Regions from separate parts of the Paenibacillus sp. 203 genome, predicted to be linked through region 2. Evidence: predicted binding sites of a transcription regulator. Region 2 holds the regulator's gene; the other holds the start of a gene.
What was found. Region 2 encodes CtsR, which represses protease genes until heat stress. Its sites were predicted from a motif close to ATGGTCAATAAAGGTCAAACA; they were not measured.
Positions count from the first base shown of each region.

Region 1: the regulator CtsR is predicted to act here: its motif matches at 13,756-13,776, upstream of clpP (ATP-dependent Clp endopeptidase proteolytic subunit ClpP).

Region 1 is NZ_JAXCHD010000018.1:44,277-60,613, reverse strand. Features, by position in the region: gene hisA (1-(5-phosphoribosyl)-5-[(5-phosphoribosylamino)methylideneamino]imidazole-4-carboxamide isomerase) at 1-603, shown strand, start outside; gene hisF (imidazole glycerol phosphate synthase subunit HisF) at 615-1,373, shown strand; gene hisIE (bifunctional phosphoribosyl-AMP cyclohydrolase/phosphoribosyl-ATP diphosphatase HisIE) at 1,370-2,101, shown strand; gene hisJ (histidinol-phosphatase HisJ) at 2,149-2,979, shown strand; gene WA407_RS25110 (tetratricopeptide repeat protein) at 3,217-4,986, shown strand; gene trxB (thioredoxin-disulfide reductase) at 5,026-5,979, shown strand; gene WA407_RS25100 (ROK family glucokinase) at 6,273-7,223, shown strand; gene rapZ (RNase adapter RapZ) at 7,290-8,189, shown strand; gene WA407_RS25090 (gluconeogenesis factor YvcK family protein) at 8,202-9,188, shown strand; gene whiA (DNA-binding protein WhiA) at 9,194-10,138, shown strand; gene WA407_RS25080 (HPr family phosphocarrier protein) at 10,275-10,544, shown strand; gene WA407_RS25075 (SIMPL domain-containing protein) at 10,817-11,578, shown strand; gene WA407_RS25070 (PdaC/SigV domain-containing protein) at 11,818-12,921, shown strand; gene clpP (ATP-dependent Clp endopeptidase proteolytic subunit ClpP) at 13,047-13,643, opposite strand; tRNA gene WA407_RS25060 (tRNA-Arg) at 13,855-13,929, opposite strand; gene WA407_RS25055 (sugar-binding transcriptional regulator) at 14,199-15,236, shown strand; gene gap (type I glyceraldehyde-3-phosphate dehydrogenase) at 15,330-16,337, shown strand, end outside.
Region 2 is NZ_JAXCHD010000015.1:82,420-98,756, forward strand. Features, by position in the region: gene WA407_RS24005 (Mini-ribonuclease 3) at 1-446, opposite strand, end outside; gene cysS (cysteine--tRNA ligase) at 443-1,846, opposite strand; gene cysE (serine O-acetyltransferase) at 1,871-2,551, opposite strand; gene gltX (glutamate--tRNA ligase) at 3,038-4,498, opposite strand; gene ispF (2-C-methyl-D-erythritol 2,4-cyclodiphosphate synthase) at 4,538-5,014, opposite strand; gene ispD (2-C-methyl-D-erythritol 4-phosphate cytidylyltransferase) at 5,011-5,709, opposite strand; gene WA407_RS24035 (PIN/TRAM domain-containing protein) at 5,779-6,864, opposite strand; gene pssA (CDP-diacylglycerol--serine O-phosphatidyltransferase) at 7,058-7,804, opposite strand; gene disA (DNA integrity scanning diadenylate cyclase DisA) at 7,859-8,935, opposite strand; gene radA (DNA repair protein RadA) at 8,948-10,321, opposite strand; gene clpC (ATP-dependent protease ATP-binding subunit ClpC) at 10,563-13,007, opposite strand; gene WA407_RS24060 (protein arginine kinase) at 13,052-14,116, opposite strand; gene WA407_RS24065 (UvrB/UvrC motif-containing protein) at 14,145-14,669, opposite strand; gene WA407_RS24070 (CtsR family transcriptional regulator) at 14,739-15,203, opposite strand; gene WA407_RS24075 (GNAT family N-acetyltransferase) at 15,732-16,337, opposite strand, start outside.

The DNA of each region.
Region 1 (16,337 bases), on a different contig from region 2:
GGCGGCTCCTACATTCATTTGGTTGATTTGGACGGTGCTAAAGCAGGTCAACCGGTGAACGATGAGCTCATTGGGCGCATCGCTTCTGCGGTGCAAGTGCCTGTACAAGTGGGTGGCGGCTTGCGTACACGTGAACATGTAGAGCGACTGTTGTCGCTGGGCGTGAGCCGTGTGATCTTGGGTACGGCAGCGATTGAGGACCGTGCTTTTACGGAAGCAGTATTGGGTACCTACGGTGATCGGATCGCCATTGGTCTGGATGCACGGAATGGCTATGTGGCCACGCGCGGCTGGCTTGAAACCTCGGAGGTTCGAGCGGACGAATTGGCTGCTGAGTTGGCCTCCAAGGGAGCGGAAACGTTCATTTTTACAGACATTTCCCGCGACGGAATGATGCAAGGCCCGAATGTGGAGGCGATCGTAGCGCTTGCGAAAAGCAGTGGACGAACCGTGATCGCTTCCGGCGGTGTCAGCAAGATGGACGATCTAATCACGCTGAGCACCTATGCGAAAGAGGGTGTAGGCGGTGCTATTGTGGGTAAGGCATTGTATACGGGCAGCATTGATTTACAGGTCGCCGTACAAGCTGTAGCAAAGGCATAGGGGGAGTAGGCATGCTGGCTAAACGTATTATTCCCTGCTTGGATGTAAAGGATGGCAGGGTGGTTAAGGGCGTTAATTTTGTGAACTTACGCGATGCAGGCGATCCGGTGGAATTGGCGGCACTTTATGATCGAGAAGGGGCGGACGAAATCGTATTTCTGGATATTTCTGCTTCAGTTGAAGGGCGTGCCACCATGGAAGAAGTAGTTCGTCAGACAGCCGGGGAAATTGCCATTCCTTTCACCGTAGGTGGCGGGATATCTCATGTCGATGATATGAAACGCATTTTGCGTGCCGGAGCTGATAAAATCGGCGTAAATACGGCAGCTGTCCGTAACCCTCAGCTGATTGCGGAGGGTGCGCGCAGCTTTGGCTCACAATGTATCGTTGTTGCCATTGATGCCAAGTACAACGAGGCGTGGGGCGAGTGGGAAGTGTATACGCACGGAGGCCGCACGCCATCTGGTATCCGAGCCTTGGCCTGGGCCAAGGAAGCTGAACAGTTGGGAGCCGGTGAGATTCTACTGACCAGCATGAATGCGGACGGAACCAAGGACGGCTTTGACCTGCCACTGACTTCCGCGGTATCGGATACCGTCGGGATTCCAGTTATCGCTTCTGGCGGAGCAGGAAAACAGGAGCATTTCTATGACGTGTTTACGGCGGGTAAAGCGGATGCTGGATTAGCAGCAACGATTTTTCATTATAAAGAAATAGGAATCCCTGAGCTAAAACGGGATTTGAAGCGCAGAGGAGTGGAGATACGATGAGCAACGAATTGAACCAACAGCTATCTCTGGAGCAGATACTGGATAATGTACGCTGGAATGAGGCAGGACTTGTCTCGGCGATTGTGCAGGATGATGCTACGCTTCAGGTGCTTACGCTGGCCTACATGAACCGCGAGTCGCTGAAACTATCTTTGGAGTCGGGAGAGACCTGGTTCTGGTCACGTTCCAGACAGGAGTTGTGGCACAAGGGGGCTACTTCGGGGAATACGCAAAAAATCACCTCCATCCAGCTGGATTGTGACGGTGATGCCCTGTTGGTACGTGTCATTCCGAGCGGTCCTGCCTGTCATACAGGAGCAACGAGCTGTTTTTTTCGTAATATTTCCGCGCCAGGAACCGCTGTAGCACCTGTTGCAGGAAAAGCAGGAGACCACACGTTGGTAAATGATGTTTCCAGTGCTTCAGCAGACCGCTTTGAGGTACTTGCCCAGTTGGAGGCGATTATTAAGGAGCGCGAAGAGACACGTCCTGAAGGGGCCTACACGACTTATCTTTTTGATAAAGGTGTAGACAAAATCTTGAAAAAGGTTGGCGAAGAAGCATCCGAGACAATCATTGCCGCCAAAAATAAAGATAATGACGAACTGCGCCTGGAGGTCAGCGATTTGATTTATCACCTGCTGGTGCTGTTGCAGGAGCGCAAGCTACCGCTCGATGACGTGCTGGCTGAGTTGAATCGCCGCCATGAACGTCCTCGTCGTGATTAGTACGGTTTGTTGTAGTGCTGTTGTAGTGTTGAAAGGGGGGGAGCCGCATGAAAATTGACTATCATACGCATCACGCCCGCTGCGGGCATGCCATAGGGAGTCTGGAAGAGTATGTACAGCAGGGAATTCGGCTAGGGCTGGATCAGCTCGGCTTGTCCGATCACATGCCACTACTGCATGTAAAACCGGCTGACTATTATCCGGAAATGGCAATGCCTATGGAGGAGCTGCCCCGATACGTGGAAGAATGTTTGGAACTGAAGGAACGTTTTAAAGGGCAAATTGATATTCGTGTTGGCTTGGAAGGCGACTACATCGAGGGCTGGGAACGAGAAATCGAAGACATCATCACCGCGTATCCCTGGGATTATGTGATTGGTTCCGTCCACTTTCTCGGTGAATGGGATGTCACGGACTTCCGTCAGGTACACCATTGGGAAGGCAAAAATGTGCTTGAGGTGTACCGCACGTATTATGATGCGGTTTCCAAGGCGGCAGCTACCGGTTTGTATGACATCATGGGTCATCTGGATGTCATTAAGCGCTTCGGCTATCATCCGAGGCCGGAGGAAATGGAGGAGCTGTGTGAACTGGAGCATGCCGCAATTTCAGCCGTTGCCCGTAGCGGTCGGGCGATGGAACTGAATGCATCAGGGCTTTCGAAGCCCTGTGCCGAGATGTTCCCGAGCCGCCGCATGCTGGAAGAAGCTTTTTCGCTAGGCATCCCGCTGACCGTCGGATCGGATGCTCATGATCCGGCGAAGCTGTCCGAGCACTTGGAGAAGGCACGCGCGCTTCTATATGAAGTCGGCTATCGCGAGCTTGCCGTATTTCAGCATCGCGAGCGCTCGCTGGTGCCGCTGACGCTGACGCTTTAATTATTACGTTTATTGGGTCTAAGTATCATTTCCAGTGGTTAGCCGAACGCTCCCTATTTCTACAGGGAAAAAGCGCTCGGCTATTTAGCGTATTCTTATATACATATCTATAGGTATACAAGAGTGTATCCGATTTTTGGAATGAGGCAGGATCGACTGTCAAGTCGTTTTGAAGTTGTGGTATACTGAAGGGTATGAACATGCCAGTTACTTTTAAAGGAGGTGCCTTGGTTATTTATGAAAGGGAAACATCTGCGAGTATCGGAACCTAGCCCTAAAATTATTGCTTTGCGTTTCGACGCATCTTTCTTTTTTGAGAAAGCTGTGCGCTCGCTTGATCGCAATCATTATGACAAGGCATTGAAATATTTTCGCAAAGCCGTTGAATATGAACCGGATAATCCGGTGAATCATTGCAATATGGCGGGTATATTATCAGAGATGGGGGATTATGCAGGTTCGAATGAGATCCTGTCCTCTGTTCTGAGTGACGTAGACTCGTCGATGACAGAGTGTTATTTCTATATGGCGAATAATTACGCTAATATGGAGCAGTTTGAAGAAGCGGAGAAAGCATTGGTCACGTACCTGGAGGAGGACGAAGAAGGCCAGTTTCTTGATGAAGCGGAGGAAATGATGGAGCTGCTCTATTATGAGCTGGACCGTCCAACGAAGCTGAACCGCATTAAGGCCCGGCAGGGAGTAGTAGAGCATGATCAGGCTCGTGTCCTGCTGGAGGAGGGGAAATTTGCTCAGGCAGCCCAGTTGCTCAAGCAAATTTCAGAGGAACAACCGGATATGTTCGCTGCGCGGAATAATCTGGCGCTGGCGTATTACTACATGGGATTGTTCCAAAATGCTAAGGCTACCATTATTCAAGTGCTGGAAGATGAGCCGGGTAATTTACACGCATTGTGCAACTTGGCGATCTTTTATCAGCACGAGGGCGGCGGCCCGGAATTGGATCGTCTGGTGCAGACTTTGGCGGTTACTATACCGTTTCAGGAGGAGCAGGTATTCAAGCTGGCGACCACTATGGGGATTCTCGGACGCCATGAGGAGGCCTATAGACATTTCCGCAGGTTGCTTCATGGCGATGGAGAGAACAATGCGGATGCTTCTTTGTACCATTACACGGCGGTAGCTGCTAGCAATACCGGAAGATATGCGGAAGCTCGGCGGTTGTGGAGTCATTTGCAAAAACAGGATGCTTCCTCGGAAGTTCCGCGGTTTTTCCTGTCCCGACTGGAGGAACTCCAGCAGGAGGGTACACCGCTGCAAGTGCTCAGCTATCATTATCATCTCCCGTTTGAGGAGCAATTCCGCATGTGGGAGAAGTTTGGTGCTGACCAGGTGCCTGACAGTATGAAGAAGGACCCGCTAATCCGGTCATCCTTCTTCTGGGCCTTGCGCCACGGGGATCGGGCGACTCAGCTTCAGGTCATTCAGGCGTTAAGCTTGATCGGTGATGATGAGGTGCGTCAGGCACTGGAGTCCTTCGTAGAAGACCCGGACCAGGAGGATGAGCTGAAACGCCGTGCCTTGCAAGTATTGCAAGAACTGGCGGAGCAGGGTGAGCAGAAAATGTACCCGGAAACGGAACATTCTGATCAGTTGGAGGTTGAGAACGATCCGCATACAATTGAAGGTGGTGTATCTGCTTCCCCGGTCGATCCACAATGGCAGGCAGTGCTGGATAAGGTACTGACCGTCATGAGCAGGCCATCAGATCCGGCCATGCAGCACGATTTGAGATCGCTTTGGCTGGAGTATTTGGATCGGCTTGCCCCGGAAGTTCCGATGGTTCAGCATACTGAGGGATGGGCAGCGGCGCTGGAATATTTGACAGCTAAAATGCATCATCATTCAGTCACCTATCAGGAAGTAGCCGATCGTTATGGTATTTCCGTATCGACCGTAAGCCGCTATGCACGCCAGATTGACAGCGTGTGTGGTATCAAACAGAAGCTGAAGCAGCCGCTCTCCACGTTTAAAAAGCAGGTCTGAGACCTGCTCCAAACATCACTTAAAGGAGGCAACAAACGTATGTATAAATCCATAATTATTGGTACAGGTCCTGCAGGCTACACAGCCGCTATTTATTTGGCACGCGCTAACATGAATCCGCTGATCATTGAAGGGATGCAGCCCGGTGGGCAGCTTACTACAACGACCGAAATTGAAAATTTCCCGGGTTTTGAGCAAGGTATCCTCGGGCCTGAACTGATGGATAATATGCGCAAGCAGGCTGAACGTTTTGGCGCTGAATTTACTTCCGGTTGGGTTGAGGAAGTGGATTTCAGCAAACGTCCTTTTAAAGTGAAGGTAGAGGGTAAAGGCATCATTGAGGCGGAGTCGGTCATTATTGCTACAGGTGCGTCCGCCAAATATCTAGGCATTCCGGGCGAGCAAGACAATGTAGGTCGCGGAGTCAGCACGTGCGCAACTTGCGATGGCTTCTTTTTCCGCGGGAAAAAGATTGTCGTGGTTGGCGGTGGCGATTCAGCCATGGAGGAAGCGAGCTTCTTGACCCGTTTTGCTTCCAGTGTAACCTTGGTCCATCGTCGCGATGAGTTGCGGGCGTCCAAAATTATGCAAGATCGCGCGCGTGAGAACGAAAAAGTACATTGGGCATTAAACCGGACTCCTCTGGAAGTTGTGACGGGAGAAGCTGGTTTAAAGGGTTTGAAGGTACACAATAATGAGACCAATCAGGATGAGCTGATTGAGGTAGATGGCGTATTCGTAGCCATCGGGCATACACCGAACACAGGTTTCCTGAACGGACAAATCCATACCGATGAACACGGCTATATTGTTGTGAAGCCAGGCACAACAGAAACGAATATCCCCGGAGTTTTTGCCTGTGGGGATGTACAGGATAACCGTTACCGTCAAGCTATTACGGCTGCGGGAACGGGCTGTATGGCGGCTATGGACTGCGAGAAGTATCTCGAAGGCAGTGCTGTTCACGACTGGAGCGAGACACTGGATCAATAAAAGAGTGACTATAGTACACAAAAAGGCTAGCAGGAGAGCGAAGGAAGCCTCTGTTATGCCGTATGTTTTTGTTCAGGAAGAGAAAGCCTGCTGCGTTTGCACAGGCTTTCTCCTTTTTATGGGTGCATGAGGTTAAAAGTTCCGCTAATCGTACACTTTTCAACAAGGAAGTGTCCTTGACCGTAACGGGGGCTTCAATTATAGTTGGAACGTAGGAATACTATTATGAAGTAGGAATTGTAATCGTACATTTCATACCAGGTTTTTAAGTAAACACAAAGGTGGCTTGGAACATGTCTGAAAGTATCTATGTAGGTGTCGATTTGGGCGGTACCGCGATTAAAGTCGGCATTTGTAATGAAAACGGACAGCTTTTGCACACATATGAGGGACCAACCGAAACCGATAAAGGTGTAGACGTTGTCATCGGTAATATCGAAAAATATGTGCGGCATATTGTTGAGCAATCTCCTTATGAGTGGGATCAACTAAAGGGTGTCGGTGCAGGCGTTGCAGGTTTTACGAATGTTCGTGATGGTATTATTGTCCTCGCTCCTAATATTGGCTTTCGTGACGTACCGATCCGTGCGCTCCTAGAGAACCGGATTGGCAAGCCTGTGAAAATAGACAACGATGCGAATGTTGCTGCGCTGGGTGAGGCTTGGGCTGGTGCAGGCAAAGGCATAGAAAACTGCGTATGCTATACCCTGGGAACAGGCGTAGGTGGCGGTATTATTATAAACAGTAAAATATACCAAGGCTCTTCGGGCATGGCCGGAGAAATTGGCCATATCAGTGTCGTACCTGATCTGGAGGCTATTCAGTGTGGGTGCGGCAAAATGGGTTGCTTGGAAACTGTATCTTCCGCAACAGGCATCATTCGTATGGCCAAGGACGCTGTGGAACGTGGCGACCGGACCTCTCTGGCGCTGGAAGATCAAATTGCTGCCAAGGAAGTATTTGATGCTGCTAAAGCTGGAGATGAAGTCGCGCTGCGTATCGTGAACCGGGCTGCCTTTTATTTGGGGAAATCCATGGCAGCGGTTGCCGCTGTGCTTAATCCAGAGTTGTTTATTATAGGCGGCGGTGTTTCTAAAGCAGGCGACTTTTTATTTGAAGAGATGCGTCGCGTATACGCCAAGCTGGCACCTGAACCGCTTCAAAAGGGTGTATATATCGTACCAGCGGTGTTAGGCAATGACGCAGGTATCGTAGGGGCTGCAGGGTTGCTGCTACGCTCCTGATCCACAGGTTATTGATAATACGGGTACTGGTATAGAGCGAAGAAGCAAAAGGAGAGGGAAGTCCATATGACAGACAACCTAAAAAATGCTGCGCCGTGGGCAACGCTCATTATTATTACGGGGATGTCAGGCGCAGGGAAGACCATTGCGGTTCAGAGCCTGGAAGACTTGGGCTTCTTCTGCGTTGATAATTTGCCCCCTGTACTGATTCCCAAATTTGCCGAGTTGATTGAGCAGTCGAACGGTAAAATAGGCAAGGTGGCACTCGTAATTGATTTACGCGGACGAGAATTTTTCACTGCCTTGTCGGAATCTTTGAATTATATTAAAGATCATTTTACGATCCATTGTGAAATTTTATTCTTAAATGCGAATGATGGCGTTCTCGTACAGCGGTATAAGGAAAGCCGTAGACGTCATCCGTTGGCTCCAGACGGCATGCCTTTGGATGGGATTCGGTTGGAGCGCAAGATGTTGGAAGAATTAAAAAGCTCAGCTACACAGGTTATTGATACAAGTGTGATGAAGCCTGCAACCTTAAAGGCGAGGATTATTTCACGATTTTCTCATCTGGAGAGTAGTATGCTTTCCGTGAACATTACTTCTTTTGGCTTCAAGTATGGTATTCCCATTGATGCCGATCTTATATTCGATGTGCGCTTCCTGCCTAATCCCCACTATGTGGACCAACTACGTCCCCACACGGGACAGGATAGCGATGTATATGATTATGTCATGAAATGGCCCGAGACTCAGGCATTCTTGACCAAGTTGCTGGATATGTTACACTTTTTGATTCCGCAATATCGCAAAGAAGGCAAAAGCCAGGTCATTATCGGCATTGGCTGTACTGGCGGTAAGCATCGTTCTGTTGCAATATCGGAGTATTTAGGAAAAATGCTGGGTGCCAGCGAGACAGAATCTGTTTCTGTTTCGCATCGGGATGCTGATCGGGACCGGCATTAATGAGGTGAAATCATGAAAGAGACCGGATCACAACGGGAGCGCCCACGTATTGTTGTTATGGGCGGCGGAACCGGCTTGTCCGTCATGCTGCGGGGCTTAAAGCAAAAGCCGTTAGATATTACGGCTATTGTTACAGTCGCTGACGATGGCGGAAGTTCCGGGATTTTGCGCAGTGAGCTACAGATGCCCCCTCCAGGGGATATTCGCAATGTGCTGACTGCCTTGGCTGACGTGGAACCAGTGATGTCAGATATGCTGAAATACCGTTTCGGTGCGGGATCAGGATTGTCAGGCCATAGCCTGGGTAATCTGATTTTAGCAGCGATGACCGATATATCGGGAGATTTCGTAACGGCGGTGCGTGAGCTTAGCCGTGTATTTGCTGTCCGGGGACGTGTGCTACCGGCAGCCGAGGAAGGCGTTGTGTTAAGCGCCGAGATGGAGGATGGCACGGTGATTACCGGGGAGTCCAAGATCCCGGAAGCGGGCGGACGCATCAAACGCGTCTTTCTTGAACCGACTCACGTGGAGCCGTTGCCTGAGGCTGTAGAGGCCATTAATGAAGCCGATGCGATTTTGATTGGCCCCGGCAGTCTATATACCAGCATATTACCAAATTTGCTTGTACCTAAACTCGCTGAAGCTGTAGTAAAATCAGACGCTATCAAAATATTTGTCTGTAACGTTATGACCCAGCCTGGGGAAACCGATGGTTATACGGTAGGAGATCACCTGCAAGCTATTTTTGAGCATGTAGGGCATCATCTCTTCGACTATGTCATTGTAAATAACGGAGAAATTCCACCCCAAGTACAGGAAATGTATGCCGAGCAGGGAGCCAAGCCAGTTCAAGTAGACATGGGCGAGCTGACCGACCGGGGATATAAAGTGGTGGCAGATACATTAGTTCTGTTCCGCACGTATTTACGGCATGATGCCGACAAATTGAGCCAGCATATCTACCAATTGGTACAAAACTGGATATTAAGAAGGAGGTGAGTCCCTTGTCCTTTGCGGCACAAACGAAAAAAGAGCTTACGATGATTGAAAGCCAGTCCTGCTGTGAGAAAGCGGAACTATCTGCGCTCATACGTATGCTCGGATCCGTACAACTGTCGAATAAAAGGGTGATATTGGACGTGTCCACAGAAAATGCCGCGATTGCAAGGCGGATTTACTCCTTGATCAAGAAGCATTTTCAACTTCATATCGAACTGCTTGTACGGAAAAAAATGCGCTTGAAAAAAAATAATGTGTACATTGTCCGTATTCCCAATGGTGTGCAGCAACTGCTAAAGGATCTTTATATCGTCACAGAAGGTTTCTTATTCACTGACGGGATTAATCGGGATATCGTTCGGAAAAACTGTTGTAAGAGGGCTTATTTGCGGGGCGCCTTTATGGCAGGTGGCTCTGTCAACAATCCTGAAGGATCGTCTTACCACCTTGAAATTTCTTCGATGTATGAGGAGCATTGTCAGGCACTCGTTGATCTTGCGAATGAATTTCATCTAAATGCTCGCTGTATTGAGCGAAAAAAAGGTTTTATTCTCTACATCAAGGAAGGCGAGAAGATCATTGAGCTGCTTAGCATCATTGGGGCGCATCAAGCCTTGTTCAAATTTGAAGATGTACGCATTATGCGCGATATGCGCAACTCCGTAAATCGCATTGTCAATTGTGAAACGGCTAATTTGAACAAGACGATCGGAGCTGCTGTCCGGCAAATTGAGAATATTAAGTTGCTGGAGAGGGAAGTTGGTTTGGAGACCTTGCCGGATAAACTGCGTGAAGTGGCAGAAATTCGGCTCGCTCATCCCGATTTGAATTTGAAAGAAGTCGGGGAAATGCTTAAAGGGGTCGTGAGTAAATCGGGTGTAAATCATCGGCTTCGCAAAATTGATGAGATGGCTGACAAAATTAGGGGCGAAAATGGCCTGATTCCGTAAAAAGAGTGTCCATGGGGCTTTTAGCCCCGGTTTTTTTAGTTTTTTTTCTAGTGTCTGTCCCGGGTTAATGTTATAATGTGATAAATAAAATGGAGTAAGTAGTGTCCAGATTTATTTGATGAGGGGGTAAGCTGACATGTCAAAACATCCGGTAGTCGTACGCTTGAAAACAGGACTGCACGCCAGACCTGCTGCGTTGTTCGTACAGGAAGCGAATAAATATTCATCTGAGATTTTTGTGGAAAAAGATGACAAAAAAGTTAATGCCAAGAGTATCATGGGTATTATGAGTCTTGCCATCAGTACAGGTACTGAAATCAATATTAGTGCTGAAGGTGCGGACGCCGAACAGGCTGTAAACGCTTTAGTAAGTTTGGTTAGTAAGGTAGAGCTGGAAAATCAATAAACAAAGATTTGCTTTGTAATATGATGTATGCTCTTAGTGAAAAGCCCCTTTGGGGCTTTTTTTGTATCCAGAAAAAAGTCTTCGAACGCTCCTCCGTTAACTGTTCTATGTGTGGATTTGTTGAATATAGAGACCGTATTAAGTTCAAGTTATAAATAATTAAAATTTCCGTGGTCATGCTCTGTTTCGGAAATATGTATGCTTGGCTGCAACCTTTTTTCGTCATTTCCGTCTGGAAGGTACAAACATTTACAAGAAAGAGGTTGAATTCAATGAGACTTTGGACAAAAACAGTAGCCACGGCAGTTCTCGCAGGAGCATTAATGGCAGGGGGAGTAGCAGGAGGATTATGGACAGGGGAAGATCGTGCCTATGCTGCGTCAACAGCTTCGACGGTAAACGGTGTAATTAATGTGACTGGAAGCGGGGAAGTAATGGCGAAGCCTAATATTGCTTATCTCTCTATCGGTGTACAATCAGAAGGGAATACGGCAGCCGCTGCTCAAAAAGCCAATGCTACAAAATTGAACAAGGTTACACAACTGCTGAAAGAAAAGTGGAGCATCAGCGCAGATGACATTCAGACCAGCCAGTTTTATGTACAGCCTAACTACACCTATAACGAAAAAGAAGGGCAAAAGCTCAAAGGGTACACTGCCAACCATACACTTTCCGTCAAATACCGCGATTTGGATAAAATTGGTCAGTTATTGGATGAGGCGACCAAGTCCGGAGCCAATAACGTGGATAATGTACGTTTTTCCGTGGAAGACCCTTCGACTTATGAAGAGGAAGCCATTACTAAGGCATTGGGAAGCGCACAATCTAAAGCCAGTGCTGTAGCTAAAGCAGCCAAACGCGGGTTAGGTGCCCTTGTGAGTGTGACGGTAGATGGCGGAGAAGCACAAGTCTTTACACAACGTGAAAATGCCATGTCAAAATCGCTCTTGGACGTAGCAGGTGGCGGGACAGAGATCCAATCGGGACAAGTAACAGTGAAAGTTCAGGTGTCGGCTCAGTACGAAATGAACTAATACAGATCATCAAACGAAGCCACAAGCGGCCTGCATCATGCGTAGGCTGGCTTGCTGGCTCTTTTTGTATATCGAAACCTTTTTGTAATGAGTCTGTCATAGCTAAGGGTTATTAGGTGTACATATTGAAATCGGAGAGTGTACAGATTGTAAACTACATACAATAGGGTATAGATATAATAAGAAAAGTAATTATCACACATAGACAATACAGATCAATAACAGGAGGAATACTTAATATGAGTAAGCATGCGAAAAAATGGGGTTCAGCACTGCTGGCAGCAGGGATTTTAGCAGGAGTCGCAGCTGTTCCCGTTTCCTATATCCAGGCAGCATCGACCAAACAAGCGACAACACAGCAACCAGGAATCACCATCCAATGGAATGGTAAAACGTTGCCCGCTAAAGGTGTTCAAGTGAACGGGAGTACAATGATTCCGGTGGCCGCTTTGCGTGACAGCCTGGGGATTCCAGTAAGCTATGATGCGAAAACAACGACATATACCGTAGGTAGCGGGTACAATAAACTTTACATTATGGCTTCTTCCTCGGATGCCTACGTCAACGTCAATGGAATCAATACACGTAGCATGGATGCCAAACAGATCGCTGGGAAGCTATACATTCCTATGAGTCTGCTGAAAGACTATCTAGGCATAGATGCTCAATGGAATGCTGCTCAGAAAACAGTAACGCTGAGTAAAAGCCAGCTAAATCCGATCACCATTGCGTCTCAAACACTTCCAGCTTCGAGTAATGCGAAGGTGTCCTACAAGATTAAGTACCCGCAAATCAGCGGCAGTCAGCTGAATCCTGAGGCTCAACAGGCCATTAACAATGTGCTTAAAAAGCATGCAGAGGGTATATTGGTAGCAGGCAAAAAGATGATGGCTGAGGGTGAGGCTACAACAGAAAGACCGTATGAGTTCGGAAATGACTTTGCGATTGCCTATAACAAAAATGGTATTCTGAGTGTGATTATGCAGGATTACTCGTATACGGGTGGCGCACATGGCATGACGGCACGTAAAGGATATACGTTCTCGCTCGCTGATGGTAAACTGCTGCAATTGTCTGACGTTTTGAAGGCAAATCCGAACTATAAAAAGTTCCTCAATGCTGATTTGAAGAAAAAAATCGATGCGCTTCAGGCTGGCGAAGGATTCGGCAAATTTAAAGAGCTGGCGTCAGATCAGAATTTTTATGTGACGAGCAGTGGAGTAACAATTGTGTTTGATTTGTATGATTATGCGCCATACGCGTATGGAATTCCGGAGTTTACCTACTCGTTCGGTCAACTGCTGCCTCAAGGCGGAAAGCCTTTTGCGGAACAGCATGAATAGTAGGAGTAAACAATTCCAATTGTCTATAACCTAAAAAAACAATAAAGCAAAAAAAGCTGCCTACCGGATAAAACATCCGGGGCAGCTTTTTCATTAACCGGCTATCGAGAGGCAAATTTCTTCTCTTATACACCTTCTGGAGAGGAGCTAGTTAGCACTTTATCAATAATACCGTATTCCTTGGCATCATCAGCGGACATGAAGTAGTCACGGTCTGTGTCTTTTTCAATGCGCTCCAGTGGTTGGCCTGTGCGATCTGCGAGAATGCGATTCAATTTGTCACGCATTTTCAGAATGCGGCGTGCACGGATTTCAATATCCGTTGCCTGGCCTTGTGCACCACCCAGTGGTTGGTGAATCATAATTTCACTGTTTGGCAAAGCGAAACGTTTACCTTTGGCGCCTGCATTTAGCAAGAACGCGCCCATGGAAGCCGCCATACCTACGCAAATCGTAGATACGTCAGGTTTAATGTATTGCATCGTATCGAAAATGGCCATACCAGCTGTAATGGAACCGCCAGGACTGTTAATATACAAGTGAATATCTTTTTCAGGATCTTCGGCAGCCAAAAACAGCATTTGCGCAATAATAGAGTTGGCTACAACGTCATTGACGTCCGAGCCTAACAAAATAATGCGATCCTTCAACAGTCTGGAATAAATGTCATAGGCGCGTTCGCCGCGGTTACTTTGTTCTACTACCATAGGAACATAGCTCACGTCAAAAAACCTCCCTTAAATATCGTTAGTGGATTTGGTGGACATGCCGATTACACGTCCCTTATTTATAAACTGTTACCGTATTAACCACATGATAAACAATTTCAAACAAAAAGTCAAAGAAAGTCAAACTAATGATTTAAAAAAAAGAGCCCTCAGCGCTCTTATTGGTTAAAACATTATATAGAAGCATTTATGCGTTCATTTAAAATGGCGCGCCCGCGAGGAATCGAACCTCGATCTCAGGCTCCGGAGGCCTACGTCATATCCGTTGGACCACGGGCGCATAGTTCAATCAATGCAAACAACCAACTAATTAAACAGCTAATTGGAAACAAAGATGATTATATGATATACAACAGTGAATTGCAAGCTTTTATTAAATGCGCATATTCAGGCAAATGGTTGAGAAATATAGGTTCAGATAGACTTGCATGTGGAGCAAATATTGGTTAAGATATACGTGGGACTTAAAAAGTTATCCCGGGACGTTTTAAGACCAGTTAGAGATAGAGCATTAGAGACAGAACTTAGAAGTGTGCGGGAGTGGAAAGCATGCGAAAGATATTAGAAATACAGAAGCAGCTTCTGCCCGACCTCATGGATGTTTTGAAAAAAAGGTACACGATCCTGCATCAGATTATGCTGTCCGATGTTGTTGGACGCAGAACACTGGCAGCTTCACTGAACATGACTGAGCGCGTGTTGCGCGCCGAAACCGATCTTCTTAAAGCTCAAGGGCTAATTGAGATTGAGAGTGTAGGCATGAAGGTGAGCAAAGCAGGACTGGATCTGCTGGAACAGCTGGAGCCGATTGCGAACAACTTGTTCGGCCTGTCCCAATTGGAGGACCAGATTCGTCAAGCCTATGGTTTGAGGAAGGTGGTTGTCGTTCCAGGGGATTCGGATGCTTCTCCGTTAACAAAGCAGGAGCTGGGGCGCGCTGGAGCAAAAGCGTTGCTGAGTGTTATGGACGACGAGGATGTGGTCGCTGTAACAGGTGGCACGACGATTGCCGACGTGGCGGAACAACTGGCACTACCTTCTAATGGCCCACTTAAGGGTGGGTGGTTTGTACCGGCACGCGGAGGTTTGGGAGAAAGCATGGAAATGCAGGCCAACACAATTGCTTCCACAATGGCTCGCAAGGTAGGCGCTCAATACCGTCTGCTCCATGTACCGGATTTGCTCAGCAATCATGCTTACAACTCCTTGCTTGAAGATACGAACATTCAGGATATATTGAACCTGATTCGCGAGAGTCGTATCATCATTCACGGGATAGGCAACGCCATAGCGATGGCACATAGACGTAAACTTGATCCCGAAACCTTTGCCCAGATCAGCAGTGAGGGGGCCGTTGCTGAATCGTTTGGTTATTACTTTAACGAAGATGGCGTCGTTGTTCACAGAATGCTGACGCTTGGACTTCGATTAGAGGACATCAGGCGTACCGATACGGTTCTAGGTGTAGCTGGAGGCAAGAGCAAGGCGGCCGCTATTCATGCGGTACTGCGTTTCGGACAAGAAGACATTCTAGTCACCGACGAAGGCGCTGCTGCCGAGATTGTAAGTCATTATTTAAATGGTTAAGATGGATTTATGAATGGTGTTGTCTTGACGGGCTTTCGGGTCTGTCTTGAATATATAAAACTAAACTAAACGAACTTTGGGAGGAACTCACTCATGACAGTTAAAGTTGGTATTAACGGTTTCGGACGTATTGGACGCCTTGCTTTCCGCCGGATTCAAAACGTGGAAGGTATTGAAGTAGTAGCAATCAATGACTTGACAGATTCCAAAATGTTGGCACATTTGTTGAAATATGATACAACACAAGGTACTTTCCAAGGAGAAGTAGAAGTACATGACGGCTTCTTCAAAGTAAACGGTAAAGAAGTTAAAGTTTTGGCTAACCGCAACCCTGAAGAACTGCCTTGGGGAGACCTGGGTGTAGATATCGTTCTGGAATGCACAGGTTTCTTCACAACTAAGGAAGCTGCTGAGAAACATTTGAAAGGCGGCGCTAAAAAAGTTGTTATTTCCGCTCCAGCTACTGGCGACATGAAAACTGTCGTTTATAACGTAAACCATGAAATTCTGGACGGTACTGAAACTGTAATCTCCGGTGCTTCTTGCACAACAAACTGCTTGGCTCCTATGGCTAAAACACTGCAAGACAAATTCGGTATCATCGAAGGTTTGATGACTACAATTCACGCTTACACTGGCGACCAAAACACTTTGGATGCTCCACATGCTAAAGGTGACTTCCGTCGTGCTCGCGCAGCAGCTGAAAACATCATTCCTAACACAACTGGTGCTGCAAAAGCCATCGGTCTGGTAATTCCTGAACTGAAAGGTAAACTGGATGGCGCGGCTCAACGTGTTCCAGTAGCAACTGGTTCCCTGACTGAGTTGGTAACAGTTCTGGAGAAAAACGTAACTGCTGAAGAAATCAACGCAGCAATGAAAGAAGCTTCTGATGCTGATACTTTTGGATACACTGAAGATCAAATCGTTTCTTCCGACATCAAAGGTATCACTTACGGTTCTTTGTTTGATGCAACTCAAACTAAAGTTCTGACTGTTGGCGACAAACAACTGGTGAAAACTGTAGCTTGGTATGACAACGAAATGTCCTACACTGCACAATTGATCCGCACGTTGGAATACTTCGCAAAACTGGCTAAA
Region 2 (16,337 bases):
GTATTTTCCATCTGTGCAATTCCGTACGTAATCAACTCTCTTAATCTGTCCAAATGTCCATCACAATAAAGAGATCCAATTAACCCTTCCAGTGCAGTGGCATGACGATACTCAAGCATATCAGCATTTTTAGGCAAACTTCCTGATTTAGCATTTCTTCCTTGTCGGACAATATCGCGTTCTTCTTCCGTCAGTACCTTTTCCAATAGCCCCAACATGCGACTCTGCGCCTTGGCGGAGACTAGCCCTGTGGCTCGGCGGTGCAGATGATTTGGACGCAGGTTGGGTTGTGCCAACAAATATTGCCGGACAGCTACCTCATACACTGCATCACCAATATAAGCTAGTGCAATGGGAGGCATCAAACGAGCTGGCTTGGACGCAGGGTACGGGAACCAGTTCCCCGTACCTGCCGATGCTCCTGAGTTCAGTGGTTTATCACTCATTTTCGCCGCCACCGCATACCCTGCGCCGTATCTTCAAGCACAATACCTTTTGCAGCCAACAGATCGCGAATTTCGTCAGCTCTACCCCAGTTTTTGGTCTTACGAGCTTCGACACGTTCTGCAATTAACTGCTCAATTTCGTCATCCAGCAACTCTTCACTCGGTTCCGAATAAATGCGAAGAACGTTATTCATCGATTGAAAGGTATGCAATACAGCTTGTAGTTCCGCCTGATGTACGACATCTCGCTGCAACAAATGGTTTGCTTCGCTAACCCAATCAAATACAGCAGTAATCGCATCAGGTGTATTGAAATCATCATTCATTTTTTCGCCAAACTGCTGCAAAATTCCGTCGAGCTTCGTTTGCAGTTCCGTCGATACTCCCCCATTACCTTCCAGCGCATTAGCTAAACGATGCTTCACATTGGCAACTGCATTGGCGATCCGCTCGACACTGTTCTCTGCCTGACTCATAGTCTCTTGGTTGTAGTTCAAAGGATTCCGATAATGCGTCGACAACATAAAATAACGTAAAGCCTCCGGCTTGTGATGAGCGCGCAAATCTTTAACCAAAATACCATTACCGAGTGATTTCGACATTTTTTCATTATCTATGCGAATATAGCCGTTATGCATCCAGTAGCGAGATAATGGCTTACCCGTGATCACTTCGGATTGTGCGCATTCACATTCATGATGCGGAAATTGCAGATCCTGTCCGCCCCCATGAATATCCAGTGTATCCCCCAAATAATGGCGAGCCATAGCAGAGCATTCGATATGCCAGCCTGGTCGTCCATCTCCCCAAGGGCTCGACCAATAAATTTCGCCCGGTTTCGCTGCCTTCCAGAGTACAAAGTCCTCAGCATTTTCCTTGCGCTCATCCACATTGATGCGAATACCGAACTGAAGCTCTTCCAGATTTTGACCTGACAGTTGTCCGTAATCTTTGAACTTTTTGGTTCGATAGAACACATCGCCATCATTCTCATAGGCATAGTCCTTGTCTACCAATTCCTTAATAAAATCAATAATCAGGTCCATGCTCTCTGTTACACGAGGGTTCATACTGGCAGCAGGAACATTCAATCCTGCCAGATCCTCATGGTAGGCAGCAATAAATTTCTCAGCAACTGCCGAAACATCCATATCAAGTTCCCGAGCTTTGCGGATTAATTTATCATCGACATCCGTAAAATTCACCACATAGTTTACATCATAGCCCAAGTACTCCAGGTAGCTGCGCACCACGTCAAATACAATTACAGGTCGTGCATTGCCAATATGAATGTAATCATACACGGTAGGTCCGCATACATACATTTTAACCTTTCCAGGCTCCAGTGGCACAAAAGGCTCCCGACTCCTCGTCATTGTATTATAAATTTGAAGCGGCATTGTTATGTTCCTCCCTCATGAAAATCATTTTTCTAATTTATTCTCTTGGGTCACCTGATGTTTCTGAGCAGATGCCCCATCCTTCAAATCAGACATTTCTGCACGCAAACGTTCTATTTCCCGTTGAAGTTCTCGCATAGAGTCCACAACCGGATCAGGCAATTGATGACTAAGTCGGTCTGGACGCCTACCATCCTGTCTGACAACTCGCCCCGGGATGCCCACCACCGTACTGTTTGGTGGAACTTCTTTGAGCACAACCGAGTTAGAGCCAATGTTGGATTGTGCCCCAATCGTGAAAGAGCCTAATATCTTTGCACCCGAGCCGATAACAACATTATTCCCAATGGTCGGATGGCGCTTCCCTTTCTCTTTCCCAGTCCCGCCGAGTGTGACCCCCTGATACAATATGACATCGTCGCCAATCTCACAGGTTTCACCGATGACAACTCCCATGCCATGATCAATGAACAGCCGATTTCCGATACGAGCGCCAGGATGAATTTCAATGCCTGTCATAAACCTTGATACCTGGGATATAACACGGGCTAGAGTACACCAGTTTCGCAAATAAAACCAATGTGCGATTCGATGTGCCCAAAGGGCATGAACGCCGGAATACGTAAAAATGACCTCCAGCTTACTCCGGGCGGCCGGATCATTATCCAAAACAGTCTGAATGTCGGATTTGAAATGTCTGAACATGTCGCCCTCCTTTTCCCTTCATATCCTTGCCGCATCATCACAACACTTCACGTTCCGCCAATTTTCGCATCCACCAGCACTCTTCGACATTTTTCAATCTATAACGAGTCTGAGTCTGATAAAAAAGAAAAAGCGTCTCCGCAGCCTAAGCTGCAGAGACGCATGAACGTGGTCCCACTCTGCTTCGAACATATCTGCTGCATAAAAAGCAGACAGTCCGTCTTTGGCGTCCTGTAACGGGAACGACTCGGCACGCCCTTGTCACATCAGCATTTGACGCTAATGAAAGTTCGGGCGCACGGCTCCCAGGCGCATTTCCTCCGCAGGTCATCTGGACGGCTCTCAGCCTGGAGTTTCCCCTCGACCGTCCTCTCTGGCAGATGCCCCTATGCAGTGTACTTCTCCTGTTCGCAGCCTTTACACGTAAATATCAATCCGTATCAATGGAGTCATTATAGCGAAAAGACAACAAATTGACAAGAAATATCAGCCTTTAATTTGTGCCTTGAGACGATCCAGTACCTTGTCACGTCCGAGCAAAAAGATGGTTTCATTCAGATCTCGTCCATGCGTTTGGCCTGTAAGAGCCACACGAATCGGCATGAATAGTTGTTTTCCCTTAAAACCCGTTTCCTTTTGAACTTCCTTGATCAGCTTAGCCATTTGTGGAGCTGTAAATTCCTCGCTCGTTTCAACTTTACCCGTAAAAGCTCTAAGTACCTCAGGAACCTGCTCTTCGGCCAATACAGCTGCTGCTTCAGCATCCAGTTCCAGATGTGAACGGAAAAACAACTCAGACAACGCTACAATATCGGATGCAGAAGTCATCTGTTCCTGGTATAAACGAACAAGGGCCTTAGCCCAATCCAGTTGTTCCGAAGACAGTTCAGTTGGCAACAGCCCCGCTGCCTGGAGATGTGGAATCGCCATACTGGCAATTCGCTCAGGATCAGCCTTTTTAATATAGTGATTGTTTAGGTAAGCAAGCTTATTTGTATCAAACACAGCTGGACTTTTGGACAAACGATTAGGATCGAAAATCGAAATCAGTTGTTCCCGATCATAGATCTCTTCTTCGCCTTCCGGGGACCAGCCCAGTAGTGCAATGAAGTTGAATATAGCTTCTGGCAAATAGCCCAACTTATCATACTGCTCCATGAACTGAATAATGGATTCGTTACGCTTACTGAGCTTTTTGTGATCCTCGCCTACAATCAGCGTCATATGACCGAAGCGTGGCGGTTCCCAGCCGAGAGCTTCAAAGATCATCAACTGCCGCGGTGTATTGGAAACATGGTCTTCGCCCCGTAGTACATGCGATATTTTCATCAAATAATCGTCAACCGCTACAGCGAAGTTATATGTCGGAATACCATCCTTTTTGACGATAACAAAATCGCCGCTTTCCTTGGAATTAAACGTAATTTGACCTTTAACGATATCGTCAAACGTATATTCACGATCTTCCGGTACGCGAAAACGAATACTTGGTACACGGCCCTCTGCTTCGAATGCCTGGCACTGTTCTTCTGTTAGATCACGATGTTTTCCAGAATAGCGTGGTGTCTCCCCACGTTCCGTCTGTTCTTCACGCTCGCGCTCCAGCTCTTCTTCAGTGCAGTAACAGCGATAAGCCAAACCACGATCCAGCAAATCCTGCCAGTACGTTTTATATATGTCCAAGCGTTCCGTCTGACGATAAGGTCCAAACTCGCCTCCCACGTCTACGCTCTCATCCCAGTCCATACCCAACCATTTCAAATATTTAAGTTGGCTTTCTTCTCCGCCCTCAATATTGCGCTTCACATCTGTGTCTTCAATACGAATAATAAATTTTCCACCTTGATTGCGAGCAAACAAATAATTAAATAATGCCGTTCTGGCATTTCCAATGTGCAGATGCCCTGTAGGGCTTGGTGCATAGCGTACACGAACTTCCGTGCTCATATAATCTCCTCCAAATTGAATTACTCAAGATGATAGCATTTACTTGATAAGACAGACAACCGATTGAGCCGCGATTCCTTCACCCCGTCCGGGAAACCCGAGTTGCTCTGTCGTGGTCGCCTTGACGTTCACCTGGGATAGCTCCTCTGCTTCCAGCGCCCGTGCGATGACTTCATTCATCTGCGGAATATACGATGCCATTTTGGGCTTTTGTGCGATAATCGTAGAATCGATATTCCCCAAGCGATATCCTCGCTCTTTAGCTAGCCCCCACACATGCTCCAGTAGCTTAAGACTGTCGGCATCCTTAAATTCTGGGTCATTATCCGGAAAATGCTTCCCGATGTCTCCCAAGCCAAGCGCGCCTAGGATAGCATCACTAATGGCATGCAGCAGCACGTCTGCATCGGAATGGCCCAACAAACCTTTTTCATACGGAATATTCACACCACCGATGATGCATGGCCTTCCTTCCACCAGCTGGTGGACGTCAAATCCTTGTCCCACTCTGATCATTTGATATCCTCTCCCTCTGTTTTTACCCATAACGCCGCCATATCCAAATCCTCAGGCGTAGTAATTTTGATGTTCTTGTAGCTGCCTTGAACGACAGTAACCGGAATTCCTAGCCGCTCTATCAGCATAGAATCATCTGTTCCCAAGAATCCCGACTGCTCCGCTTCCTCATAGGCTCGCAGCAGATCGGAAAGACGAAAAGTCTGTGGCGTTTGAATACTCCACAGACTTCGGCGATCCGGCGTTGCTGTAATGATACCATCCCCGTTCACTTGCTTGACTGTATCCTTTACAGGTACTGCCGCTACAGAAGCACCAGTACGCTGGGCTGCCTCAAGGCATGAACGTACAAGCTCAGGTTGAATGAGTGGACGCACACCATCATGCACCATCACCCAATCCACTTGTAAGTGGCGCAGACCGCGATAAACCGAATGCTGGCGTTCATTGCCACCAGCCACCACCCGTACATTTTTACCGATTTTGTATTGATGAATCCAATCTCGGCAGCGTTCCACATCTCCTGTCCCAGTCACCATCACCATTTCATCCACTTCGGGCATAGCTGCGAATATTTCAAGTGTATGTATGAAGATGGGCTTGTCCCGCAAAAGCAGAAATTGCTTGCTCTCCTGCGTCCCCATACGGGAGCCGCGCCCTGCTGCCACAATGACAACTCCTACCCGATTGTTCATTCAAATAACTCCTGCCCTGATCGCTTTGGACGATCCGTATGATAACACATCTACTTCATCATACCGCGTTTATTGAGCTTTTTCCAATAATTTTGGTTTAGCAAAGATCATACGGCCGGCAGAGGTCTGAAGTACACTCGTGACCAGTACCTCCATCAGAGAGCCAATATAGTCACGTCCGCCTTCCACAACAATCATCGTGCCATCATCCAGATAGGCTACGCCCTGCCCATGCTCCTTGCCGTCTTTAATAATCTGCACCATAATTTCCTCACCGGGCAATACGACAGGCTTCACTGCATTGGCCAAATCGTTAATATTCAGCACCGATACACCTTGCAGTTCGCATACTTTATTCAGGTTAAAATCATTAGTTACAACTTTACCCTGCAACACCTTTGCCAGCTTGACCAGCTTACTGTCGACCTCTGAAATTTCCTCAAAATCACCTTCGTAAATGAGCACATTCACATCCAGCTCTTTTTGGATTTTATTCAAAATATCCAGCCCCCGGCGTCCACGATTACGCTTAAGTAAATCTGATGAATCTGCAATATGCTGAAGCTCCTCCAGCACAAATTCAGGAATCACAATCGTTCCTTCAATAAAACCTGTCTTGCAAATATCTGCAATACGTCCATCTATAATGACGCTGGTGTCCAATATTTTATGTTCCTCCAGCTTGCGTTCTTCTACACCCGTTCCCCGACCAAAAAAACCAGAACTCCAAAAGGAAGATAGCTCGTCCCGCTTTTCTAGTCCAACCATCAGTCCTACATATCCGCATATCACGGTAACAGCGGTCTGGATAAGTTGACCCGGGGCCCCCAACCATGAAAAAAGCGGATAAACTGCTAAGGAAAGCGTCAATCCCACCGCTAAACCAATCACACCTGCCATCATCTCGTTCATCGGAATTCGTACCAAGCCTTCAATGCCCTGCTGCAATCGATTTGCCACGGATGCCCCTGCGAATGAACACCCAGCCATAAATAGCACTGCTCCCGCCATCATCCAAACAATCATTCCCGGTAAAGACCCATCACTCAACCATTGTGGCATCCACGATACAATGCCTCCTACCCGCTGGTATAACGTATAGCCAAACCATGCTCCGCACAATCCTGTAAAAGTTAAAATAGCCTTTCTCCACATTGAGTCTCTATACCTCCTTTATTTTCTTTGCATATAGTCTGCTGCTTGTTGGATACATAGCATTTCTCTTACCAGTATGATCCATTTCCCACATAACTAACCCTGTGTTTTCACTTTTTATGCATAAAAAAAAGCATTTATCTCCCTAAAATGATTCAAGGAAATAAATGCTTATTCTTGTTCTTGCTTGATACTAGCGCTGTGAATGACGATATTGATCGTCCTGTTCTTCCTGACTGGAACGCTCCCGATCACGTCCACGTCTGCGTGACAGCTTACGAATGTTCAGCTTCATACCATACAATGCATACAGCACCAGCGGTACAAAAATCAGCTTCGACAGCTGGTCAGGGAATTTAACAGCCAACACCACCGCTGCAATTACGACCCATGGAGCAACCCAGATCGCTTTTTTCGGAAGGCCGACCTTTTTAAAATTCGGATATCTCATGGAGCTGACCATCAAATAAGAAACCAGCAACATGGCAATCGACATGTATAACAATGAAATATCGTTATGGAATAAGGACAAAGTGGCTAATACGCCACCTGCTGCCGGAATTGGCAACCCCGTAAAATAACCTGGTACACCAGGACGTACGTTAAATCGAGCCAAACGCAACGCTCCGCACATCGGGAAAATGGCAGTAACCGTCCAAGCGAGAGCCGAATTCGCATCATGAAAAGCAACCATGTACATAATAACTGCGGGAGCAACACCAAAAGATATCATATCTGATAAGGAGTCCAGTTCTTTACCGAATTCGCTTTGGGCATTCAGGACCCGGGCCATCCTACCATCCAGTCCGTCCAACAACATGGCGACAATAACCATAATAGCGGCAAGACTGTATTTTCCGTCTACAGCCAATAAAATGGCGATCATTCCGAGAAACAAGTTACCTAAGGTACACATGTTCGGAATTGATTTGGTAATCATCTCTTCACCTCAATGTATGAATTGTTCCATTATAATCCTTTCACTGTATTACATTTACATTTGCCTGTCAATGAAAACTTGTTCCTGCAAACGTTTAAGACCTTCTTTAATCGTACGCGCACGAACCTCTCCAATACCATCCACTTCATCCAATTCTTCTATCGTTGCTGTGATGACATGTGGAAAACGTCCAAACCGCTCCACCAGATTATGAATAATCACATTCGGCAAACGCGGTATCTTGTTCAGTACCCGGTAGCCACGTGCAGCAATATACTCCTCTGATGTCGCAGCTGAAGAAGGGTAGCCTAGTAAACGTACAATATGATTCACATCCAACAATTCATCGTCCGTAGAACGTTTGAGTCCCAATATAATTTCACGAATCTTCTCGTCGCTATCGTCTTTGGCATAATCCTTATACAGCAACCAAGCTTCTTCCTCAATGTTGCTGACAAGCTCTTCCATCTGCATACTAATCAGACGGCCCTCATTTCCGAGCTCGTTAATAAATCGTTTGATTTCCATTTTGATGCGCAGCACCATTTCGATCCGCTGGATGACATTAACGACTTCCGGCATGGTAACCAGCTCTTCAAATTCAGATGCTGTCAAATTCGTAGAGGCTTGCCCCAACACGGATCTATATTTTTCTAATGTCTGAATAGCCTGATTGGCTTTCGTTAAAATAACTCCGATTTCCTTGAGCGCATACCGTAATGTCCCCTGATACAAGGTAATAATATTACGCCGTTGGGAAATAGACACAACTAATTTGCCAGTCTGCTTTGCAACTCGTTCTGCTGTCCGGTGCCGAATTCCCGTCTCAATTGAAGAAATGGAGGAGTCCGGAATCAGTTGCGTATTGGCATATAAAATTCGTTTTAAATCCTCGCTCAATATGATTGCGCCGTCCATTTTAGCCAATTCATACAAATAGTTCGGTGAAAAATCACAATTGATGGAGAAACCGCCATCCACGACTTCCATAACTTCTGGGCTATAGCCAACGACCAGAAGAGCACCCGTTTTGGCACGCAAAACGTTTTCCAACCCGTCGCGAAAGGGAGTTCCCGGTGCCACAAGCCGCAGCAAATCGTTCATTTTATCCAGTTGGCTCGCTTCTTTCATTCTCAATGCCCCCTAATCTAATGCGGCTGCCAGTGCATCTGCCACCGTTCCTACTCCTATAATTTGTATCCCTTTCGGATGTGTCCAGCCCTTCAAGCTTTTCTCCGGCATGATCACCCGTTTGAAACCTAGCTTCTCCGCTTCTCGTACTCGCTGTTCTGCTCGGGATACCGCGCGCACCTCACCTGTCAGTCCCACCTCGCCAAAAATCACATCATACGGCTTTGTAGGAGCATCTCTAAAGCTGGAAGCAATACTCACAGCTATAGCCAAATCCACCGCCGGTTCATCCAACTTCACGCCTCCGGCTACGTTGAGATAAGCGTCCTGGTTTTGCAAAAACATGCCCATCCGCTTTTCTAGCACGGCTATGATTAATCCCATTCGATGATGGTCGACTCCTGTGCCCATTCGGCGTGGAGAGGGAAAATGTGTAGCTGCAATCAATGCTTGCAGTTCAACCAATACAGGTCGGGTTCCTTCCATACTGGCTACAACAGTAGAACCTGCCACACCCAGTGGTCGTTCAGACAGGAAAAGTTCAGAAGGATTCGACACCTCACGCAAACCGCTTTCAGCCATTTCAAAAATACCAATTTCATTTGTAGAACCGAAACGATTTTTAACTGCACGCAAAAGCCGATACGTATGGTGACGCTCTCCTTCAAAATAAAGTACACAATCAACCATATGCTCCAACAAACGCGGACCTGCAATGGCCCCTTCCTTGGTCACATGTCCTACCAATACCGTAGCAATACCTAGCCCCTTGGCAATTCGCATAAAGCGTGAAGTACACTCCCGCACCTGAGCCACACTACCTGGTGCACTCGTCACCTCAGGCAAATATACAGTCTGTATCGAGTCGATGACCAAAAACTCCGGCTTCAAGCTGTCCACCGCTTCTTCAATCGTCTCCAAATTCGTCTCACATAATACGTATAGGCTGGGGGACAAGGCACCAAGCCGATCTGCACGGAGTTTCGTTTGACGGACAGATTCCTCACCAGACACGTACAGCACCTTTAAACCAGTTAAAGCCAGTTCATTAGATGTTTGCAGCATGAGCGTAGATTTACCGATTCCCGGATCACCGCCCACCAAAACGAGTGAACCCGGCACCACACCTCCACCGAGTACTCGATTCAATTCGCCAATTCCCGTCAAAATTCGTGTTTCTTTGCCACTCTCCACCTCTATAATAGGGAGTGGCTTGTCTTTTGTGCTATGAGTAAGAAGGGAAGACCCCATTCCTTGAGTTTTTACAACGCTTTCCGTTTCTTCGACCATGGAATTCCATGCCTGGCATCCAGGACATTTTCCGTACCATTTGGGCGATTCATAACCACATTCCGTACAGGAAAATTTAGTTTTCACTTTAGCCATACTTTGTTCCCTGGCTCCTTATTGACGACGATGATGTCAAATTTATGTTCATACAACCCAGAAAGAGCTGTAACAATAAAAGTTTACCATTGAAGCTTGGCGGACGTAAAGCAATATCACAAACTTTCCCAAAGCATTTACCCAACCTTTTCACCGTGTTTTATACACAAAAAGGGTGTCTTCGCAATAGCTTTCCAGCTTGCGAGACACCCTTTTCTGCTATCTTATTTAGTAAACTGCTTTAGGACTTGGCAGATACATTATCCTTTTTGGTTACAGTCAATGCACCGTTCTCCTCATCAATGAAGAGTGAGTCACCTTTAGTAATGTTGCCAGTCAACAGTTCCTCGGACAGGCGATCTTCAATATGCTTCTGGATTGCACGACGCAATGGACGCGCACCATACGCTGGATCAAAGCCTTCCTTGGCAAGGAATTTTTTAGCGTTGTCTGTCAACTCGAAGTCCACCTCATACTCATTCAGGCGCTTACGCAGCTCTTCAGACATGAGTGACACAATTTCGGCAATATGTTTTTCTTCGAGAGAATGGAAAACGATAATTTCATCAATCCGGTTCAAGAACTCAGGACGGAAGCTTTTCTTCAGCTCATCCATCACTTTGCCCTTCATATTATCGTAATCCGCTCCAGCGTCCACTACAGCTGTAAAACCAAGCGTGGAGTTACGTTTAATCGCCTGTGCACCAACATTAGATGTTAAGATGATGAGTGTATTACGGAAATCAACGACACGACCTTTGGAATCTGTCAGACGACCATCTTCCAGCACTTGCAGAAGAATATTGAATACTTCTGGGTGTGCTTTTTCAATTTCATCCAGCAACACAACAGAGTATGGCTTACGACGTACCTTCTCAGTCAGTTGACCGCCTTCTTCATATCCAACGTACCCTGGAGGCGCTCCTACCAGACGGGACGTGGAGTGTTTCTCCATATATTCGGACATATCGATACGGATAACCGCATTTTCATCTCCAAACATGGATTCAGCCAAAGCACGTGCCAACTCTGTTTTACCAACCCCAGTTGGACCGAGGAAAATAAAGGAACCAATTGGACGCTTCGGATCTTTCAGTCCGGCACGTGCCCGGCGAATCGCCCGGCTTACTGCCTTAACTGCTTCATCCTGTCCAATTACCCGCTCATGCAGCAACTCTTCCATATTCAACAAGCGGTGTGTTTCTTCCTCTTTCAGCTTGCTGACTGGAACACCTGTCCAGATTGCAACGACTTGAGCGATATCCTCTGGGGTAACTTCGGAATCTGTACGACCCTGTTGTTCTTTCCATTGGTTTTTCGTCACGTCTAACTCTTCACGGATTTTTTGCTCTGTATCACGCAGCGCTGCCGCTTTTTCAAACTCCTGACTTTGTACCGCTGAATCCTTTTCCTTACGGATATCTTCCAGACGGTTTTCCAGCTGTTTCAGGTTTGGCGGTACAGTGTAAGAATTCAGCCTTACTTTGGAGCCCGCCTCATCAATAAGGTCAATAGCCTTATCTGGCAGGAAGCGGTCGGTGATATAACGATCTGACAATTTTACGGCCGCTTCAATAGCCTCATCTGTGATCTTTACACGGTGATGCGCTTCGTAACGGTCACGCAGACCATACAAGATTTGAATCGCCTCTTCTGGAGAAGGTTGATCCACTGTAATTGGTTGAAAACGACGCTCCAAAGCAGCATCTTTCTCAATATATTTGCGGTATTCATCCAGCGTGGTCGCACCGATGCATTGCAGCTCGCCACGTGCCAGAGCAGGTTTCAGGATGTTGGACGCATCAATTGCGCCTTCTGCTCCACCAGCACCAATCAGCGTATGCAGCTCATCAATGAACAACACGATATTACCCGCTTGACGAATCTCGTCCATAATTTTTTTCAAACGATCCTCGAATTCACCACGATACTTGGTGCCTGCTACCACAGAACCCATATCCAGTGTCATTACGCGCTTGTCGCGCAACGTTTCGGGAATCTCATTCGCTATGATTTTTTGGGCCAATCCTTCGGCAATCGCCGTTTTACCTACCCCAGGCTCACCAATCAGAACCGGATTGTTCTTTGTACGGCGGCTGAGCACCTGAATTACGCGTTCGATTTCCTTGCTACGCCCAATAACAGGGTCCAGGTTGTTTTCCTTCGCAGATGCCGTCAGATCGCGTGCCAGACTGTCCAGAGTTGGCGTGCTGACATTAGCTGGAGCACCGTGATGGCTGGAAACAGCCTCGCTGCTACCGAGTAATTGAAGCACTTGCTGACGCGCTTTGTTCAGGCTAATGCCCAGGTTATTCAGTACACGTGCTGCTACGCCTTCGCCTTCACGAATAAGACCAAGCAAAATATGTTCTGTACCTACATAGGTATGGCCCAGTTTGCGGGCTTCATCCATAGACAGTTCGATGACTTTTTTGGCGCGTGGAGTATAGGCAATGTTCGTCGGTTGCTCTTGACCGCGTCCAATCAGCGTTTCCACTTCATCCTGGATTTTTTCCAGTCCCAGTCCTAAACCGATTAAGGCTTTCGCTGCTATTCCTTCACCTTCACGAATGAGGCCTAGCAAAATGTGCTCTGTGCCAATGTTGTTGTGTCCCAATCGAACAGCTTCTTCCTGAGCCAAAGCAAGCACTTTCTGTGCACGTTCCGTAAATCTTCCAAACATCATATATCCTGCACCTCCACAGTGTGTATTTCAGATCATTCTATATATTAAAGGGTTGTGCCTAATTTTTGCCGGATCAGCTTCGCCCGGTACATATCGCGCTCTTCGGTATTCATTTTATCCCCAAAGCTTTTTTGCAGGAACCCGGGTTGTGTCATCACATTCAGCTCATTCATCGCTGCGGTGGAAGGACGCTCCAAAATTCCTAAATCTACGCCAAGACGCACATCGGACAGCCGCTGTGCAGCCTCCTTGGAATCCAATACTGCTGCATATGACAAAATACCGAATGAACGCATCACCCGATCTGTAATTCGCAGCATAGATTCATTCATTAGCCGTTCTCTGGCAGAACGCTCGTGCTCAATAATTTGTAGCACCACGCCATGTAGATTCTCTATAATTTCCGCTTCGGTTTGTCCTAGTGTAATCTGATTAGACACTTGAAACAAGTTTCCAACAGCTTCGCTGCCTTCACCGTAAATGCCGCGAACCGTTAGACCTACCTGTGAAACAGCAGACAATATACGATTGATTTGATGAGTCATGACTAATGCGGGCAAATGCATCATCACCGAAGCTCTCATACCTGTGCCGACATTCGTCGGACAACTGGTCAGAAAACCTCTCCGATCATCAAATGCATAATCAACATGCGCTTCAAATGCATCATCAATAATCATAGCGCGTTCCCAAGCTTCCCTAACCTGACATCCCGGATATAAGCACTGGATACGCAGATGATCCTCTTCGTTTATCATAACACTAACCGATTCATCATCGCTAATTAAAACAGCACCGTTACGAGATTCGTTCGCCAAATTAGGACTAATCAAATGCTTCTCAACCAGCACCCGCTTGTCGATCTCATCCAACTCGGATATTTTCAATGTATGAAAAGTACCAAAACCACCTAAATCATCATACTGAAGGATATCCGTTAAGCGTTGAAGTGCTTCTTCCGACTGCTGATTGGTAGCAAGCATGGGAAAAGGCAGATGCTGCAAGTTACGCGCAATTCTCACCCGGCTGCTAATGACAATCTCCGAATCCGCAGCATCACCACGCATCCAGTCACTTAGCGGCTTCTCCGTAAACCGAATATTGGGCATTACGCATCCCTCCTACTCTTCACAAACTTTACTCTTCAGTCATTTCTTTTTCAAGCTCTCTGATTTGATCCCTAAGCTCAGCAGCTGATTCAAATTCTTCCTGTACAATATGCTGTTGCATCTCTTTTTTCAAATCGTCAATTTGCCGTTTAACCTTCAGGCGACCTCCAGTGCGAACTGGAACTTTACCAACATGATTCGTACTGCCATGCACACGCTTGAACAGAGGGTCCAGACGACTATCAAAGTATTGATAGCACGACGGGCATCCGAAACGTCCCAGCTTACTAAACTGTGCATAGGTCATGCCACAATCCTTGCATTGCAGGTTTTGCGGACCACTGTGGCCTGGAGACTGGCTCTTTGTACTGGAGTCAAAATCCAGCATCCCCGACAACAAGCTATGAATCGAAAAGCCGTTAGGTGTTCCAGGGATCATCTCCCCTTTTTCCTTGGCACACGTCTCACAAATATGAAACTCTGTCTTTTCGCCATTCACAATTTTGGTGAAATGCAAAGTTGCCGGCCGCATATTACATTCTTGGCACAGCATAAAAGCACCTCCTTTAATGTCAGGATTTATACCAATCCCTACATCCAAACGTTAGTCTCTTTTCACACACTATTTGGTCGCCAGCAACGAGATCAGCATAGCCTTAAGCAATCTTGCTCGCAGTTGATCACGATAGGGAAGCTTCAGTAATAATGTATCCCTCGATAAGGCAGCCTTCATTAGATTAGCTTCCCTTTTGCTTAAAAAATGGGCCTCCTCTAACTGATAAATCAGTCCTTCTGCTGCCGATTGGCTTATTTCCTCCCCGATGCTCTGATGAAGATGTGTATGGATGGCATGCTGTGCAGGCAGCTGAATTCGCTGAATACGAATGTAGCCCCCGCCACCGCGTTTACTTTCCACCACATAGCCTTTTTCCAGCGTAAACCGGGTGCTAATTACATAATTAATTTGCGACGGCACGCAGGAAAAGCGGTCAGCCAGATCATTGCGCTGAATCTCCACTAAACCTTGGGGACTTTCCAGCAATATACTCTTTAAATATTGTTCAATAATATCGGAAACATTGCGCATTTCATCATCCTCCACTAACGGAAACGCAAGTATTCAAGTACATTTCACGCTCCACAGAGTCCGCCGTATATTGAACTTAACCAAACGGTAAAGTCACGAATCTAAGCTGTATTCAGGCTGTTGCCTGTTCTACATTCATTTGAATTGTACCGTTTTGTCTCTAGTGTGGCCTTTATTTGCGATTAGTCATACACTTCTCTTATTTTCATAAAAGGCAGTTCCTAACTATACGCAAATCATTTCGATCCTCGTTTGCTTCTTTGCTATCAAAATTACTTTATACGGCCCACCAAAATACTTCTACAGAATCTCAGGAGGTTTGATTGACTTTGACTTTCTTTGACTATATTCATATTATAGCACATTATTCATTTTTGCCAAGGGGTCAATACCATTTTTCGCAATCTAATTATGTTTTATACAATACCATAAAAAACTCTTCCCAATTACAGAAAGAGTTTTGAAAATTATAATAATCACACATATTCCCTGAAAAACGGAACATAAGAAGATCTAAATGGGCCTTTATCAGAAAAAATCTAATAAAAACGTTTGTTTTACTGGTATTACACGTTTAAGCGCAGACACAGATTCACTGCCCCCTTCAATACGCCCCCACTTATACAGATCATCAGCCTGCTGGTAGCCAAGCATCAGAGTCGTCAGTGACTGAATCCCAAGTTTCAAGTCAGATACCATAGCGTTTTCAGATGAATTGCTTGTATCCACTCTCACCAGATGACCTTTCCCTTCCGTAGTAATTGTTAATCTCCATACTCCTTCATTCCATGGTGCATACCGATCAGTCAGATTTAAGGTTAAACGTGTTACCTCTCCAACCTGCTCAAAAGGGTATCTTTCTACAAAAGCAGCTGCATCCACAATACGGCCCATAAAATAAGGCACGGTCTCCTGTTGAATTCGCGGATCATCAAGTAAAAATGGCAGATTGTCATCTGCTGGAACGTAAATAAATTTACCATGGGTTATCATGGAGTCATGATTTGCAAAATAAGTCCATAAAGCCTGACGGGCCGTCTCATTTTCATAAACCAACTCATCACAATTGAATTGTTTATCTTCAATTTTGTACAGTGCATATCCCTGAGGATCGCCTGTTTCTGAGTAATATAC